Regions from separate parts of the Viridibacillus sp. d25.2 genome, predicted to be linked through region 1. Evidence: riboswitches for the same ligand, from Rfam matches in the RefSeq annotation. Region 1 holds a riboswitch; each other region holds the start of a gene.

Region 1 (3,644 bases):
CTTTAGAAGTTGAAATCATCCAAATGGTGAACTTAATGAAAGACGGCGAAAAAGTGAAAATGAGTAAGCGTACAGGTAACGCGGTTACTTTACGTGAACTTGTTGAAGAAGTAGGTTTAGACGCGGTACGTTACAACTTTGCAATGCGTGCGGGTGATTCTCATATGGACTTTGACCTTGACTTAGCTGTTAAGCAATCAAACGAAAACCCTGTATACTATGCACAATATGCACATGCTCGTATTTCTTCAATTTTACGCCAAGCGAAAGAACAGGGCTTAGCTGCTTCTGAGGAACATTTAAATCTTCTAAATGCAGAAAAAGAAATTGATGTCTTGAAAAAAGTAGGGGACTTCCCACAAGTTGTTGCGGATGCTGCAAAGAATCGTACACCACACCGTATTACTAACTACATTCAAGAACTAGCTGCAACTTTCCACAGCTTCTACAATGCTGAAAAAGTATTAGATGCTGACAACAAAGAGCGCTCAGAAGCTCGTTTAGCTCTAATCACAGCAGTACGTACAACAATCGCAAATGCACTAAAACTAATTGGCGTATCGGCACCTGAAAAAATGTAATTGAAGCCCATTTATCTTCTTATGCAGCAAATGCTGTAGGGGGTTAATTGACGCTTTCAAATTAGACTATTCCTTACTATTTCTGTGAGGAATAGTCTTTTTATTTAAATAAAGGATTAAGGCAAAAATGAAATTGCTCAAATTAAGGATAAAATAGCTGAAATCATTCAATTCACTTTTACTTTTAAAATAAATAATAAAAAACAAAAATAATAGTCAACTTCAAGTAGGGAGTTCTCCTAATTCCACCAATCCTATTTGAAACAACTTGGACAAGTATTTAATTTTCTGTATAATTGAACACGATGTAATAAAAAAAATTGTATATTGTGATACATGTTGGTTCTTTACTTAGATTATGTGAAGAGAAAAGGGAAGTCGGTGGAAATCCGACGCGGTCCCGCCACTGTAAGTGTGAGCAAGTCGTAATTTGCCACTGAAGCATAGGCTTTGGGAAGGCGCGGTAAGCTGTAATCACGAGCCAGGAGACCTACCAACATGGAGACTACCAATTAGAACTACGCGGATAGAAATGGTGTCAGTAAAAGTGCAGTATGAGTACTGCTATGTATATATTCACTGTCATCGTATCTCTCGTCGTAAAACGAGAGATTTTTTTTATGAACAAGGAGGAAATGCAAATGAAGAAAATATGGCAATTTTGTTTAGTGTTCTTTTTAGCACTAGGCGTATTAGTAGGCTGTGGCCAAACGGAAGATACGAAGAAAAAGGAAAATAGTGAGTCAGCGACAGAGCAACAGGTAGCAGGGTACCCATTAACAGAGACAGATGCACTTGGTAATGATGTGAAATTTACAGAAGCACCAAAGAGCATTATTACTTTGGTACCAAGTAATACAGAAATTCTTTTCGCATTAGGTTTAGATAAGGAAATTACAGCTGTATCTGATAATGATGATTACCCAGAAGCTGCAACGAAAAAAGAAAAAATTGGCGGTGTGAAATTTGATGCTGAGAAAATTATTAGCTTAAATCCAGACGTTGTTTTCGCACACGAAACACTTTCAGAAGCAGATCTCCAACAATTACGTGATGCTGGATTGAAAGTTTTTGTTGTAAAAAACGCTGTGAATTTTGAAGAAACGTATAAAACAATTGAACAAATAGGCCACATTACTGGTAAAGCGGATGAGGCTAAGAAGATTACTGATGATATGAAAGCAAAAGTAAAAGAAGTACAAGCAAAAGTAAAAGACGTAAAACAAAAAACAGCATTTGTCGAAATACAAGATGAACCTGATATTTACACTGTTGGTAAAGATACATTTATGCAAGAAATGTTTGACTTAGCTAATATTAAAAACGTTACAGCAGATCTAACAGGTTGGCCAAAAATTAGTCCTGAAGAAATTGTAAAACGTAATCCAGATACAATTATTGTGAATTATAACTATGTAAAAGGTATTGTTGAAAAGGTGAAAAAACGTCAAGGCTTCGATAGTATTACAGCTGTAAAAAATGATGCAGTTGTTCAAGTTGATGTGAACTTAACAAGCCGAACTGGTCCTCGTCTTGCTGAAGGCTTAGAGGGCATTGCAAAAGCAGTATATCCAGAGGCTTTTGAGTGAAGAAAACCATTATAGGATACACCATAGCCTTTGTGATTTTAATTGTTAGCATTTGGCTAGGTGTATCAATTGGTTCTGTTAAAGTACCAATTAGTACGTTATGGAATACGGCAGCGGATCCAACAGCGACGAATATATTATGGAAAATACGCATGCCGCGTGTTGTGCTTGCAGGTTTAGTAGGAGCCTCACTGGCAATTGCGGGTGCTGCTTTCCAAGGATTGCTGAAGAATCCTCTCGCCGATCCGTATACGTTAGGAGTGTCATCCGGTGCCTCAGTAGGTGCTGTGGTGACGCTCTTTTTCGGCATTTCGACCCCTATTTTAGGTATATATACATTACCAGCCTTCAGCATGCTAGGGGCCTTATTGGCGATGATGGGTGTAATGGCTTTTGCACGTTTAGTCGATCGTACGTTGAAGATGGAAACATTGATTTTAACAGGTATAATTGTTAGTTCATTTTTGGGTTCGGTTATTTCCTTATTAATCGCATTAACAGGAGACGAGTTACGCCAAATCATTGGGTGGCTTATGGGTAGCGTTTCAATGCGTGGATGGCCATATGTCAAAATGGTGTGGCCATTTGTACTCATCGGATCATTTTTATTATGGCTAAACCGGCGTGAATTAAATGCTATGTTATTTGGAGAAGAACGTGCGAAGTATCTTGGTGTTGATGTGAAGAAAAGTAAAATGCTCATACTAATTGGTGGATCTATGTTAACAGGTGCTGCAGTAGCGGTGTCTGGCACAATTGGTTTTGTAGGACTTGTTGTACCACATATGACACGTCTTTTATTTGGTGCAGATCACCGTCATTTGTTACCGTTATCGTTTTTAAATGGAGCATCCTTACTAATTGTTTGTGATTTATTTGCTCGAACGATTATTGCACCAACAGAGTTGCCAATTGGTGTTATTACCGCATTTATTGGAGCGCCAGTATTTTCATATATCTTTTTCCGACAAAGAAGAACGAAAGGTGCGTAATTATGCTTACTGTAGAACATGTTACTGGAGGCTATGATGCTACCAGGCCAATAGTACAAGACGTTTCGTTTACCGTGAAGAAGGGTGAAATTCTTGGTGTATTAGGACCGAATGGTAGTGGTAAATCCACGTTATTAAAAGTGATTAGTGGTATCTTGCCTTCAACAACTGGTCAAGTACTTATCGAGGAACAAAACATTAAAAACTTCTCACCGAAGGAATTTGCGCGCAAAATGGCTGTATTACCTCAGCTTCATGCCCATTCCTTTTCACATACAGTACGTGAGACGATAGCTTTAGGTCGCTATCCACATCAAAATAGTTGGTTTTCAACATGGTCAGAACAAGATGAAAACGCAGTAAAAAAAGCTATGAAGCAAACCGGTGTGGATTACTATGAACATACAAATCTCGAGTTTTTATCAGGTGGGGAGCAACAACGTACATTTGTAGCCCAAGCACTAGCTCAGCAAGCCGGTATC
Region 2 (3,644 bases), 1.0 Mb from region 1:
AAGTAATAATTGAGATACCTAATAATATTGGAACTAGACTTGCAAAACGCTTAACTATAAACCAACTCATGTAGTACTCCTTAAGTTGTCGTTATTAATAATCCTTGCTTCATTCAACATCTATTGTAGTTAAAGGTACCTCTGCTTCCTGAGGCAAAAAATCTAATCCTTTAATATTTTTATGATAAACCGCTACATTAGATTGATAAGATATCGGTAAGTACACGGCTTGCTCATGCAAAGTTGATAAAATATCGGTATACAACATTTTTCTTTCTTTTTCATCTGTAGTTAAAAGCACTTTCTTAATCTTCTCGTCTATTTCTTTCTTCTCTGGTAACCCCAATAAAGCAGTATAATCTGGACCACCATTTTCTGAATCTGTTGTAATTGAAGCTAAGTAAGAATGTGGATCAAAAGGTACGGCCCATGTTGATGTAAATAATACGTCGTAATTACCTTGGAATGCCGTTTTCCAGAAAGCATTCGTTTCCTGACTATTCAACTTAATATCAATTCCTAATTTTCTAAAATCGCCTTGTACAAATTCTGCGATCGACTTTTGGATATTATCTGTACTATTAAAAAGGAATTCTAGCTGTAGTTCTTTTCCGTCTTTTTCTCTAAACGGTTTACCCTCTATTTTTTTCCACCCTGCTTCATCTAATAACTGCTCTGCTTTTGCTGTGTCATGCTCATATGGATCTATGTCAATTTTTGTGTAATCCAATACAGGCGGGAACAATGTATCTGCTTTTTTTTCCAGACCATAAAAAATATTATCGATAACAGCCTGTTTATCAAATGCATAGTTAAGCGCTAAACGTACTTTATGGTCTTTAGTTGCCTCTTTATTTGTGTTAAAAAGCAGCGTTCTTGTAGCTGTAGGATCTGACAACTTAGTTTCATATTTCCCTGTATCCTTTAAAAATTGAAATGAATCTTGACTTATGACCCCATTACCAAAAATAAAATCAAGTTCATTTTTCTCAAATGCTAATACTCTAGATTCTCCGTCAGTAATGACTTTAACAACAACCTTATCTACTTTTGGTTTAGTACCCCAGTACTTTTCATTTCTATCGAATACTGCATATTCATTTTTCTTATATTCGCTAAGTACCCATGGGCCTGTACCAATTTGAGATTTAAGACCATCCTTAAATGTATCTTGGCTGTCAGGAAAAGCAGCTTCTCCAACAAATCTTAAAGGTCTTATGTATGTTAATTCTTGTAAAGTTGGATAATAAGAATTGTTCAAAGTAAGCTTAAAAGTGTATTCATCCACTACTGCTGTATCTTTGATTTGGTTAATTAACTCTACCCATTCATGTTGTTTATGATTATTTAAAATCGTATCAAAATTCTTCTTAACGATTGCCGCATTAAATTTCGAGCCATCAGAAAACGCTACATCTTTTCTCAGATGAAATACATATTCTTTGCCGTCTTTTGAAATATCCCAGCTCTTTGCTAACCAAGGTTGAATTTCCCCACCCTTCCCGTAATTCACAAGTGACTCATATACCATTGCCTGTGAAAAAAACTCATTTGGAAAATATGTATGTGGATTTAAATCGCCTATATCTCCGGTCATAGAAAATGTAACAACTTTCTCATTATCTTTAGGTGAAGTATTTTCTGAACCCTTAGGAGTATTGCTGCAACCCATTACGGACAATAATAATAGTACAAAGAAAAGGCTTAATAGTTTTGATCGTTTGAATAACATGTCTTTTCTCACCTTCAATTATAAAATTTTACTACGCATAAAATATTGGCATGCAAAAAAGCATTCCTAACCCGATAAAAAAGGTCAGCAATGCTTATAGTTTCAGAACAAATTTGTCTCCTAGCACTCTAACACCTCCCTATCTCCCGTAGGTTTATCAGCATTTTTAGAACAGGCAGGTCTTCTGACTTAGGTTCATCGCCTCCATGCGTCTTCCCGGATATTATCCAGTGACTAACTTGCATGAGACTCACCCTTACAGCGGCGGGACCATGTCGGATTTCCACCGACTTCCCTATTAAGTATTCGTTATAAACGAACACACCTATTCCAATACTATATGTAATTTTTTGTGCAAAATAAAAAAGTTTTCCTAATATAAAGTATATTCGTTATTACAACTTAAAGCTATATCAATTTTAAGTCTTAATTTTATTCAAAAGATTTACAACAAATTAGCACGTTTTGTTGCAGTTACACATACCGTTGCTGGCTGTAAATCCCCCTACTAAAAGATATCGATAAATAATTTAATAAAAATGCAATGAATTGTTATGTCAAATGAGATGGATATGTATATCTACAGTTTAACTTTAAAATTGAATATTTTGTTAATTCTTTCCCTATCTTACCGTTATCATGTAAATTTATGGTATTCTATATCGGAATAATAATTTATGGAGGCGGTATTATGTATTACAGTAATGGTAATTATGAAGCTTTCGCACGTCCTAAAAAACCTAAGGGTGTTGATGAGAAGTCAGCGTATCTTATTGGTTCGGGGCTAGCCTCACTTTCAGCCGCATGTTTTTTAATTCGTGATGGCCAAATGAAAGGAGAAAATATTCATATTCTCGAAGAGTTAGATATCTCAGGAGGTAGTCTTGATGGTATTCTAAATCCGACAAGAGGTTTTATTATTCGTGGTGGTCGAGAAATGGAAGATCATTTTGAATGCTTATGGGATTTATTTCGTTCAATCCCATCTTTAGAAATTGAAAATGCTTCTGTTTTAGATGAGTTTTATTGGTTAAATAAAGAAGATCCTAATTATTCTAAATGTAGATTGATTGAAAAAAGAGGAGAAAGACTTGAGGATGATGGAAAATTTACATTATCTGATAAATCATCTGAAGAAATGATTAAATTATTTTTTACTCCTGAAGAGAAATTAGAGGATAAAAAAATTACGGATGTTTTCTCTGAAGAATTCTTTGAATCGAATTTTTGGCTATATTGGTCCACGATGTTTGCTTTTGAAAAATGGCATTCTGCAATGGAAATGCGTCGTTACATTGTACGTTTTATTCATCATATTGGTGGATTACCTGATTTATCTGCTTTGAAATTTACAAAGTATAACCAGTATGAATCTTTAGTGCTTCCTATGATTAAATATTTAGAAAGCCATAATGTTGATTTCCAATTTAATACTGTTGTAGAGAATGTTTTAGTTGATAAAGTTGGAGACAAAAAGGTTGCTCATACTCTAGTGTTAAAACAAAATGGTGAGAAAAAGAATATTGAGCTAACAGAAAATGAATTAGTATTTGTTACAAATGGTAGTATTACGGAGAGTACAACATACGGCGATAATAATACGCCAGCCCCTATAAGTACTGATTTAGGTGGAAGCTGGTCACTTTGGAAAAACATCGCTTCTCAAGACTTTGAGTTTGGTAGACCAGAAAAGTTCTGCGATGATCTTCCAGAAGAAAGTTGGTTTGTTTCAGCAACACTAACTACATTGGATGCTAAAGTTTCTCCATATATTGAAAAGATAAGTAAAAGAGATCCATATGCTGGAAAGGTAGTTACTGGTGGTATTGTAACTGCTACAGATTCTAATTGGATGCTCAGCTATACGTTGAACCGACAACCTCATTTTAAAGATCAACCAAAAGACCAATTA
Region 3 (3,644 bases), 1.7 Mb from region 1:
CCGGAATGAGGTTTTAATATTCGACAAGCTGTTTTTAAGAGAGTTGATTTCCCACTGCCATTTGGTCCAATAAGCCCTACAAATTGCTTCGCTTTAATTTGAATGGAAATATCCTCGATTATCATTGTATCTTGTATTGAATACGCAACATCCTTCAAAGTTAATCTCATTTAGTTCTACCTCCAAACGAATATGAGCTCCGACGTAAAAGCCAGATAAAGAATGGCCCACCGCATAATGCAGTAACAACTCCTATTGGAAGCTCTTGAGGAGCAAGTAACATTCGAGCACATACATCAGACCAAATGACAAGAATCATTCCTATTAAAATACTGAATGGTAATACTCGTTTATGATCCGTTCCAATGAGTAAACGTACAACATGGGGAACAACCAATCCAATAAATCCTATAGAACCACTTACAGCTACAACAGTACCAGTAAGAAGTGACGACACAATTATTAGTATTTTTCGAAAAGAGTCAATATTTACGCCAAGTGTTGCGGCTGCTTCTTCTCCCATTAATAAAATATTTAATGAGTGGGCATTGAACAGCAGATAAATTGTACCAACAAATACGACAACTGTTGGAATCATTATATACTCCCATTTGGCTCCTGCTAAACTACCCATCATCCAAAACATTGCACCGCGAATTCCGGATTCTTTTGGAGCGAGCGTAACAATGAAATTCGTTACAGCCGACATAATCATCGAAATAGCCACACCTGCTAGTAAGAGTCTAGTCGTTTCAATTCTCCCGCCTACTTGAGCTAAAAAATATACGGCTACCATTGCGATAATAGCACCAGTAAATGCACCTAAAGATAGCGCGTATTGACCAAAAACTGGTAGCGTCCCAAATAGGATAACGAGCGTTGCCGCAACTGATGAACCAGAAGATATGCCAAGAATATAAGGATCTGCAAGTGAATTCCGTACTAAAGCTTGAATAACTACACCAACTACAGATAATCCAGCGCCTACTATAGCACCAAGTAAGACTCGAGGTAAACGAATGTCCCAAATAATTCTTTCTTGTGCTTGGGTCCATTTTACATCTATGTAATCACCGAAAATAGGAAGGTGAGATAGAGCGATTTTCCAAACAGTTATAGGTGACATCTTAACTGGTCCTAGAGTCAGGGCAAATGTAACAGATAATACAAGGGCACAAAAAAGCAGAAGTAACAACAATAGAAAACGACGCTTTGCCTTTCTCTCATTCAACTGCTCGTCCGTAATATTATCTTTATTTCCTTTTTTCAACGAGTGAACTGGCAATACTTGTTCCAATAAAAAAATCCTCCTCCAAAAAATACAAAAAAGCCCTATTCCTTGTGACAAAGAATAGGACTACGAGTATCGGTTTAAAGACATAGCAGTAGTACAATAAATTAGTCTTTTAATCTCTCGAACACCTCTCCTCTCAGCGAAGGTAATTTGGTGGAACACACTAGGTAGGTCTCCTGGCTTCCATATCATCATCTTCTTTCGTCTTCCCTGATTGATACAATCAAGTGACATCATGAAAGAGAACTCCTTGGTTACAGTGGCGCGACCACTCGGGATTTACACCCGATTCCCTGTTACCCTTTGCTTACACAAAGGCACCCAGTGGCATAATTATTAAATTTGCAACTCAAATATTATGGTAGTATAGTTAGAATATTTTTACAAGTAAAATATTATTCTGTTTTTTTAACATATTAAATTGTATATAAAAGTATTTGATAGAATTATATAAATTCTAGCTAATCTGAAGAAATATTCAAATAACTAAAAGTCTGGTCATAAACATAGGTACTACTTTCAATTTCATCAAACGTATAAAATAAAACAATTGAGGAGAAAAGGGGCACGAATTCCTTATGAATGAACTAATAGTAAACATTAAAGAATTAGCAATATTACTATTGTTCCTATCAACAATCGCTTACTCTAGACAACTAAAGAAGACTAGGTGGGAAAGAAAGCTTACTTTCTACGAGATAATAATGTATATAATAGCTACAATTGCCATTCTTCTTTATGGATTTAGTTTTTTTCTATATTTGCTTGGTACAACAGATTAAAGAAACTTAATACAATTAGTGAGAGTATACAATGCTACTTTAAATACATATTTCAGTAAAATGATTAACAAGCTAAACAGGCGTTTATTCATTTATCTATGAATGTATAAACGCCTTCTCTTTATTCAGTTTGATTGTTTTCTAATTTCACTTCGACAGGTAATTGAAGTGCTTGTGTGTTTTTAGTAAAAAAAAGGTTTACTCCATTATCTATTTGAATATAATCTTGTATTCTTACATTCTTGTTTATTTTTATAGATTCATCTGAAAGTGATATCCCCCATATGATACTCTCACCATTTTCTAATTCATGATAAATCCACTCTATTGGATCACCCTCGTGGTCCTTCCACTTCCAAACTTCATAATTCATGCTTCCGTTATAATGAAGTACTCCATCTTCAAAGTAAAAGATACTAATTGTTTTGAGTTGTGAATCCGAATAAAAAAAAGTCTTCCCATTTTTGATTTTCAGAGATTGGATTAGCTCACCGCTTTCTATCTTCGTATCAAGTGCTTCAGAAATCTTTTGTGCATAGTAGGTATTATCAAAATTAATAGTAGGTTTTATTGATAATGTTGGTAATAACAGTATGACAATTAGCAAAAAAAGAAGAATAATCGTTTTCTTAATCATAATTTTATATCACCTCTTTACACTTCTAATAATGCACGGGTTAAAAAATTTTATAAAATGAATGCTATGTTTAAATTTATCTAAATAAAGCACAACTTATGCATTGTCATTGATAATTTTTCAATAGAAAATATCAACATTTTCTCATCATAAAATAAAAGATGAGTGACCAGAGCCACTCATCTTTCTATTTCCATATTAAATATAATAATTATTTATCTAAAACTTCCCTATCATCCGCTTTGCATTTAATAAATAATCAATTATGCCTCGGCATAATTGTGTCCGGAATCGGCTTTGTGCTTGCATAAAGAACTCCTTTCCGATTCCGTGACATCCGCCGGAGGCTTTAACTTCTTTCAGCGGGTGTTTGGACACCCGCTAAAAAGTAGCTTAAATCCGCATTCATCTCACCACCTATAGAGGTGGGAGACTTCTGCTGAAAGAAGTTAAACTGAAAAGTTACTTATTCAACCGTCCAATTGATAAGTAATCCTGCGTGTGCCAAGCCGCCGCCGAAGCCATATAATAATACCTTATCTCCGTACTTCACTTTGCCTTCACGTACGCCCTGATCTAATGATAATGGTATTGTTGCTGCTGAAGTATTACCGTAATCTACTAGGCTATATAATGTTTGTTCAATTGGAAAACCACTTTTTTCGCATATTGACTCAATCATTCTTAAATTTGCACTATGAGGGATAAACCAATCTACGTCTGTTAATTCCAATGATGCGTTTTGCATAACCGTTTTCATCCCTTTTGGAACTGTTGTGACAGCCCATTTATAGACAGCTCTACCATTCTGAACAAACTTACCATTATCCACAATTTCTTCACCATTCATCTTGTTCGATAAATTTGAACAATATAAGCTTTTGCCACCTTCACCTTGTGAACCAATATGAGAAGAAATGAAACTTGGTTG
Region 4 (3,644 bases), 1.6 Mb from region 1:
CGCACCTCTTCTTAAAGATGGGAATAGGGTGCTAGAGATAGTCTCTAACACCCTTCCTTTTTCTTACAAATTATTTTGTTTTTACAGTTACTTTTGTAGATATACTTTTATTACCTGCTTTGTTTTTTGCATAGACAGTTAATTTAGTATTGGCTTTTTGATTTTTGATTTTCACCGTAAATTGACCTTTACTATTAACTGTTCCTTTACCGATTAACGTTTTACCTTTTAGTACATACACTAGTGCACTTTTTTCAGCTGTACCAGTTACTTCGCTAGTTGATTTTGTTACTTTTTTAACTGATGGTGCTTTAGGAGCCGTTTTATCAGCTACTTTTAATGTGTATGCTGCACTTTTATTTTTAGCTGCGTCTGTTACATAAATTTTCAATGTTGAATTAGCTTTTTGTTTTTTGATTGTTAATGAGTACGTGCCTTTAGACGTCGCAGTTGTTGATGTAAGTGATTTAGAACCATTATAAATCGTAACTTTCGCGCCTGCTTCAGCTTTACCTTTTACGATTGTTGTTTGATCACTTACTTTGTTAGCTGTAGCTACTGCTGGTGCTGTGATGTCTTTAACAATTGTTGTAGCATTGTTACTTCTTACACCATCTGCATTTTCAGCGATTGCAATAATATTGCTACCAACTGTTTGATTTTTAATCGTAACTGAGAATTTCCCTTTAGCATCTGCTTTAGCTTTATTCAATAGATTATTGTTATTGTAAATATAAACAGTGGCATTGGCTGTTGATTTTCCTCTTACAACAGTTTCGCTATCACCAACAGCTTCAATTACAGGAGCAGCAATATCAACTGTGTAGAATTTAATAGATTCTGCAGCATCTGACATATTGTAAATGCTGTTTTTGCCTTCTTCTAAGCGTTCATATGCACCAAGTGCACGTAAACCTTGATCAGAAGACATTAAATTAGGGATTTTTAAAGATAAACCGCTTTTCAAACCACCTGTAGTACTATCTACAAAACTCACTAGGTTTGAAACAGCCCAGTGTCCATCACCTTTGATGAAACGTGGGTCAGTTTTTGGATTCGTTTTATTTGATGTTAGGTTAATGATGAATTGAGACACTGTTTCTGGACTATCACCTTTTGCCCACTCAGAGTAGAATCCACCTTGTTTGCCTAATTCTTTCCCTAAATACTCATTAGCTTTTTCAACCGCTGCTTTTACTTTGTCATCCTTTGTATAAGGGGCTAAGGCAGTAGCAGTCATTGATGTTGTGTCTTTATCAGAACCCCATTTTAGATCCCAAGCAAATGAGCCATCCTCAAGTTGGTCTTTTACTAAATCATTCACTAATTGTGTTCTAGTAATTTTAGAATATTTCGCTTCAGTAGATAAATCATAGTTTTTTGTATCAATAGCATATAGTAAATGGAATTTGTTTCCGTTCGTTAATTTTCCAGCTTGTTCAGTAGCCAAATATGTATCATACATTAATTTTACTAAATCATATCCACCCACATTACGTGGATCTTTGTTAATGGATGTTAAAGCTATAATAACTTTTGAATATTTACCAACGTCTTCTGAAATTTTACCCTTTTTACTATTCACTTCTTTAACAAGGTTATTATAGTACGTTTCATAATATTTCGAAGGTACTGGCACACTAGCACGAGCAAAATCTGTCACATAGTCTTCATCACCAAACGATGGATTAGGTACTTGTTGTAGTAAAAATGCTGCAGTTGAATTTAGAACATTTTTATAGCTGACATCTTTTGCTTTTATTTGAACTGTTGCAGATGTATTTTCAGCAGCGTTAGCTGTCGATAATTCTCCTGGAAGTTGTGATAAAGCTAATAAACTTGCCATCCCGATAGGTGCTATCCATTTTCTAACCCATTTACTTGTGTACATGTTGAAATCCCTCACTTCTTTTTTTATTAAATATTAGTAGTTTTTACTTCAAAAGGATATCGATTTGTATAAAAGGGCAAAAAAATATCCCTTTACACAATGTAAAGAGAACTTGGACGGCGAAAAACCAGAAAAAATGTACAATGAGATACAAAAAAAGGCTTTCGATGCTCCATATCTCCCCCTCGAAGAATTGAAACTACATTATAAAAGCAGGTCTCCTGGCTTGTGTATCTCCTTACTCTTGTTCCTTCCCAACACATTTAACTTGCGCCAGTGGTTTGCAACAATTTCATCCACACTTACAGTAGCGGGGCTGCACCGGATTTTAACCGATTTCCCTTTTAGCTTATGATGAACATAAGCACTTTTATAAGAAAATATTTAATTGTCTATTAATCTAAAGTATTTCATAAAAGGTTTGGAATGTAAATTGATTTTTTATATTTTAGTAAAATTCAGATTTTTCCTTTTAAAATAGGCTCTGTTTAATTTGATTATTGATTTTCTTCAAAATTAATAATCAATTCGAATACGTTGATTTTAGTAGAGAATATATAAGGATTGCCCCCTGTATACTTTTGCATCTGTACATAACACAGTTAAGGGGTTATATATTCCTGTTCGAATTTTAAACGAATGTTCGAAATAGCCAAATATCTATAGTGTTATTAAACAGTAAATAGTGGCTTAATAAGATAAACACAATAAAACCCTACCTGTTATAAACAACTGGTAGGGTTTTTATAAAATTCCTATGGCATCAGACTTCGTAATCATCGCTTCCCTTCGTATGTTGGTTAAATGCGTTTAACTGCTCTACTGTTAAGTTTCTCACGTAAAGATAATAATTCATCGACTCCATACCATAATTTTCACAAGCTAGACAATACGTTTCATAGCCTTCTCTATACATCTCCATGTAACTACCCCCTGTTATATAACAATCTAGTTATTTTAAATTATTATATAACAGTTAGAGTTATCTGTCAATTAGGTAGAAAAAAACACCAAACTATACTTCTGAAAGTTTGGTGTTTCCATTTTAAATAATCAATGAGTTAGCCTTTACTTTGTTCTTAGTCGCAAGACTTACTACTACAAATGCTACTAAGGATAAAATAATTGGTATTGTAACTGTATGCATACCTAATACTCTTGGCATAAATTGATCAATGTAGATATAAGATGAGATTCCTATAATCATTGATGAAATTGCACCGTATTTGTTTCCTGTTTTCCAGTAGAGGCCAAATATAACCGGCCATAAGAATACAGATTCTAATCCACCGAAAGCAAATAAGTTCAGCCAAACAAGTAAATCCGGTGGACGAAGAGCTACCAGTACCACTGCTATTCCAATAATTGTAGTAACATAGAAACTTGCCTTTTTAATCTGTGCATCTGATGCAGTCGGTTTAATATAGTTTAAGTAAATATCTTTTACAACAGTAGAACTTACTAAAATAAGTAAAGCATTTACTGTCGACATGATCGCTGCCATTGGTGCAGCAAGAACAATCCCGGCTAAATAAGGTGGTAATACTTTTAACGTCAGTAAAGGCATCACTTTATCACCTATTTCTATTCCTCGTAATACCGGCCGTGCTAGAACACCGATTAAATGCATCCCAAACATAACTGTAGCAAGTGCAATTGTGCCAATGATTATGGCTGAATGCATGCCTTTAGAGTTTTTATACGACATTGCACGAACTGCAATTTGTGGTAAACCAATAACGCCTATTCCAAT

Evidence for each region. Region 1 has a riboswitch for cobalamin ahead of ACZLO7_RS20165 (ABC transporter substrate-binding protein). Riboswitches for the same ligand answer to the same signal wherever they lie in the genome.
Region 2: another riboswitch for cobalamin. It lies ahead of nikA (nickel ABC transporter substrate-binding protein); the one in region 1 lies ahead of ACZLO7_RS20165 (ABC transporter substrate-binding protein).
Region 3: another riboswitch for cobalamin. It lies ahead of ACZLO7_RS12325 (FecCD family ABC transporter permease); the one in region 1 lies ahead of ACZLO7_RS20165 (ABC transporter substrate-binding protein).
Region 4: another riboswitch for cobalamin. It lies ahead of ACZLO7_RS12660 (Ig-like domain-containing protein); the one in region 1 lies ahead of ACZLO7_RS20165 (ABC transporter substrate-binding protein).

What each region holds. Positions count from the first base shown of each region.
Region 1 covers NZ_CM196652.1:4,114,406-4,118,049, reverse strand. The annotation lists gene argS (arginine--tRNA ligase) at 1-581, shown strand, start outside; cobalamin riboswitch at 905-1,093, shown strand; gene ACZLO7_RS20165 (ABC transporter substrate-binding protein) at 1,223-2,170, shown strand; gene ACZLO7_RS20160 (FecCD family ABC transporter permease) at 2,167-3,162, shown strand; gene ACZLO7_RS20155 (bifunctional ABC transporter ATP-binding protein/adenosylcobinamide amidohydrolase) at 3,165-3,644, shown strand, end outside.
Region 2 covers NZ_CM196652.1:3,082,715-3,086,358, forward strand. The annotation lists gene nikB (nickel ABC transporter permease) at 1-70, opposite strand, end outside; gene nikA (nickel ABC transporter substrate-binding protein) at 110-1,732, opposite strand; cobalamin riboswitch at 1,890-2,076, opposite strand; gene ACZLO7_RS15190 (oleate hydratase) at 2,424-3,644, shown strand, end outside.
Region 3 covers NZ_CM196652.1:2,453,808-2,457,451, reverse strand. The annotation lists gene ACZLO7_RS12330 (ABC transporter ATP-binding protein) at 1-170, opposite strand, end outside; gene ACZLO7_RS12325 (FecCD family ABC transporter permease) at 167-1,246, opposite strand; cobalamin riboswitch at 1,444-1,634, opposite strand; gene ACZLO7_RS12320 (hypothetical protein) at 1,873-2,076, shown strand; gene ACZLO7_RS12315 (hypothetical protein) at 2,198-2,713, opposite strand; gene ACZLO7_RS12310 (ketoacyl-ACP synthase III) at 3,180-3,644, opposite strand, start outside.
Region 4 covers NZ_CM196652.1:2,526,943-2,530,586, forward strand. The annotation lists gene ACZLO7_RS12660 (Ig-like domain-containing protein) at 71-1,891, opposite strand; cobalamin riboswitch at 2,086-2,278, opposite strand; gene ACZLO7_RS12665 (transcriptional regulator) at 2,655-2,813, opposite strand; gene panF (sodium/pantothenate symporter) at 2,937-3,644, opposite strand, start outside.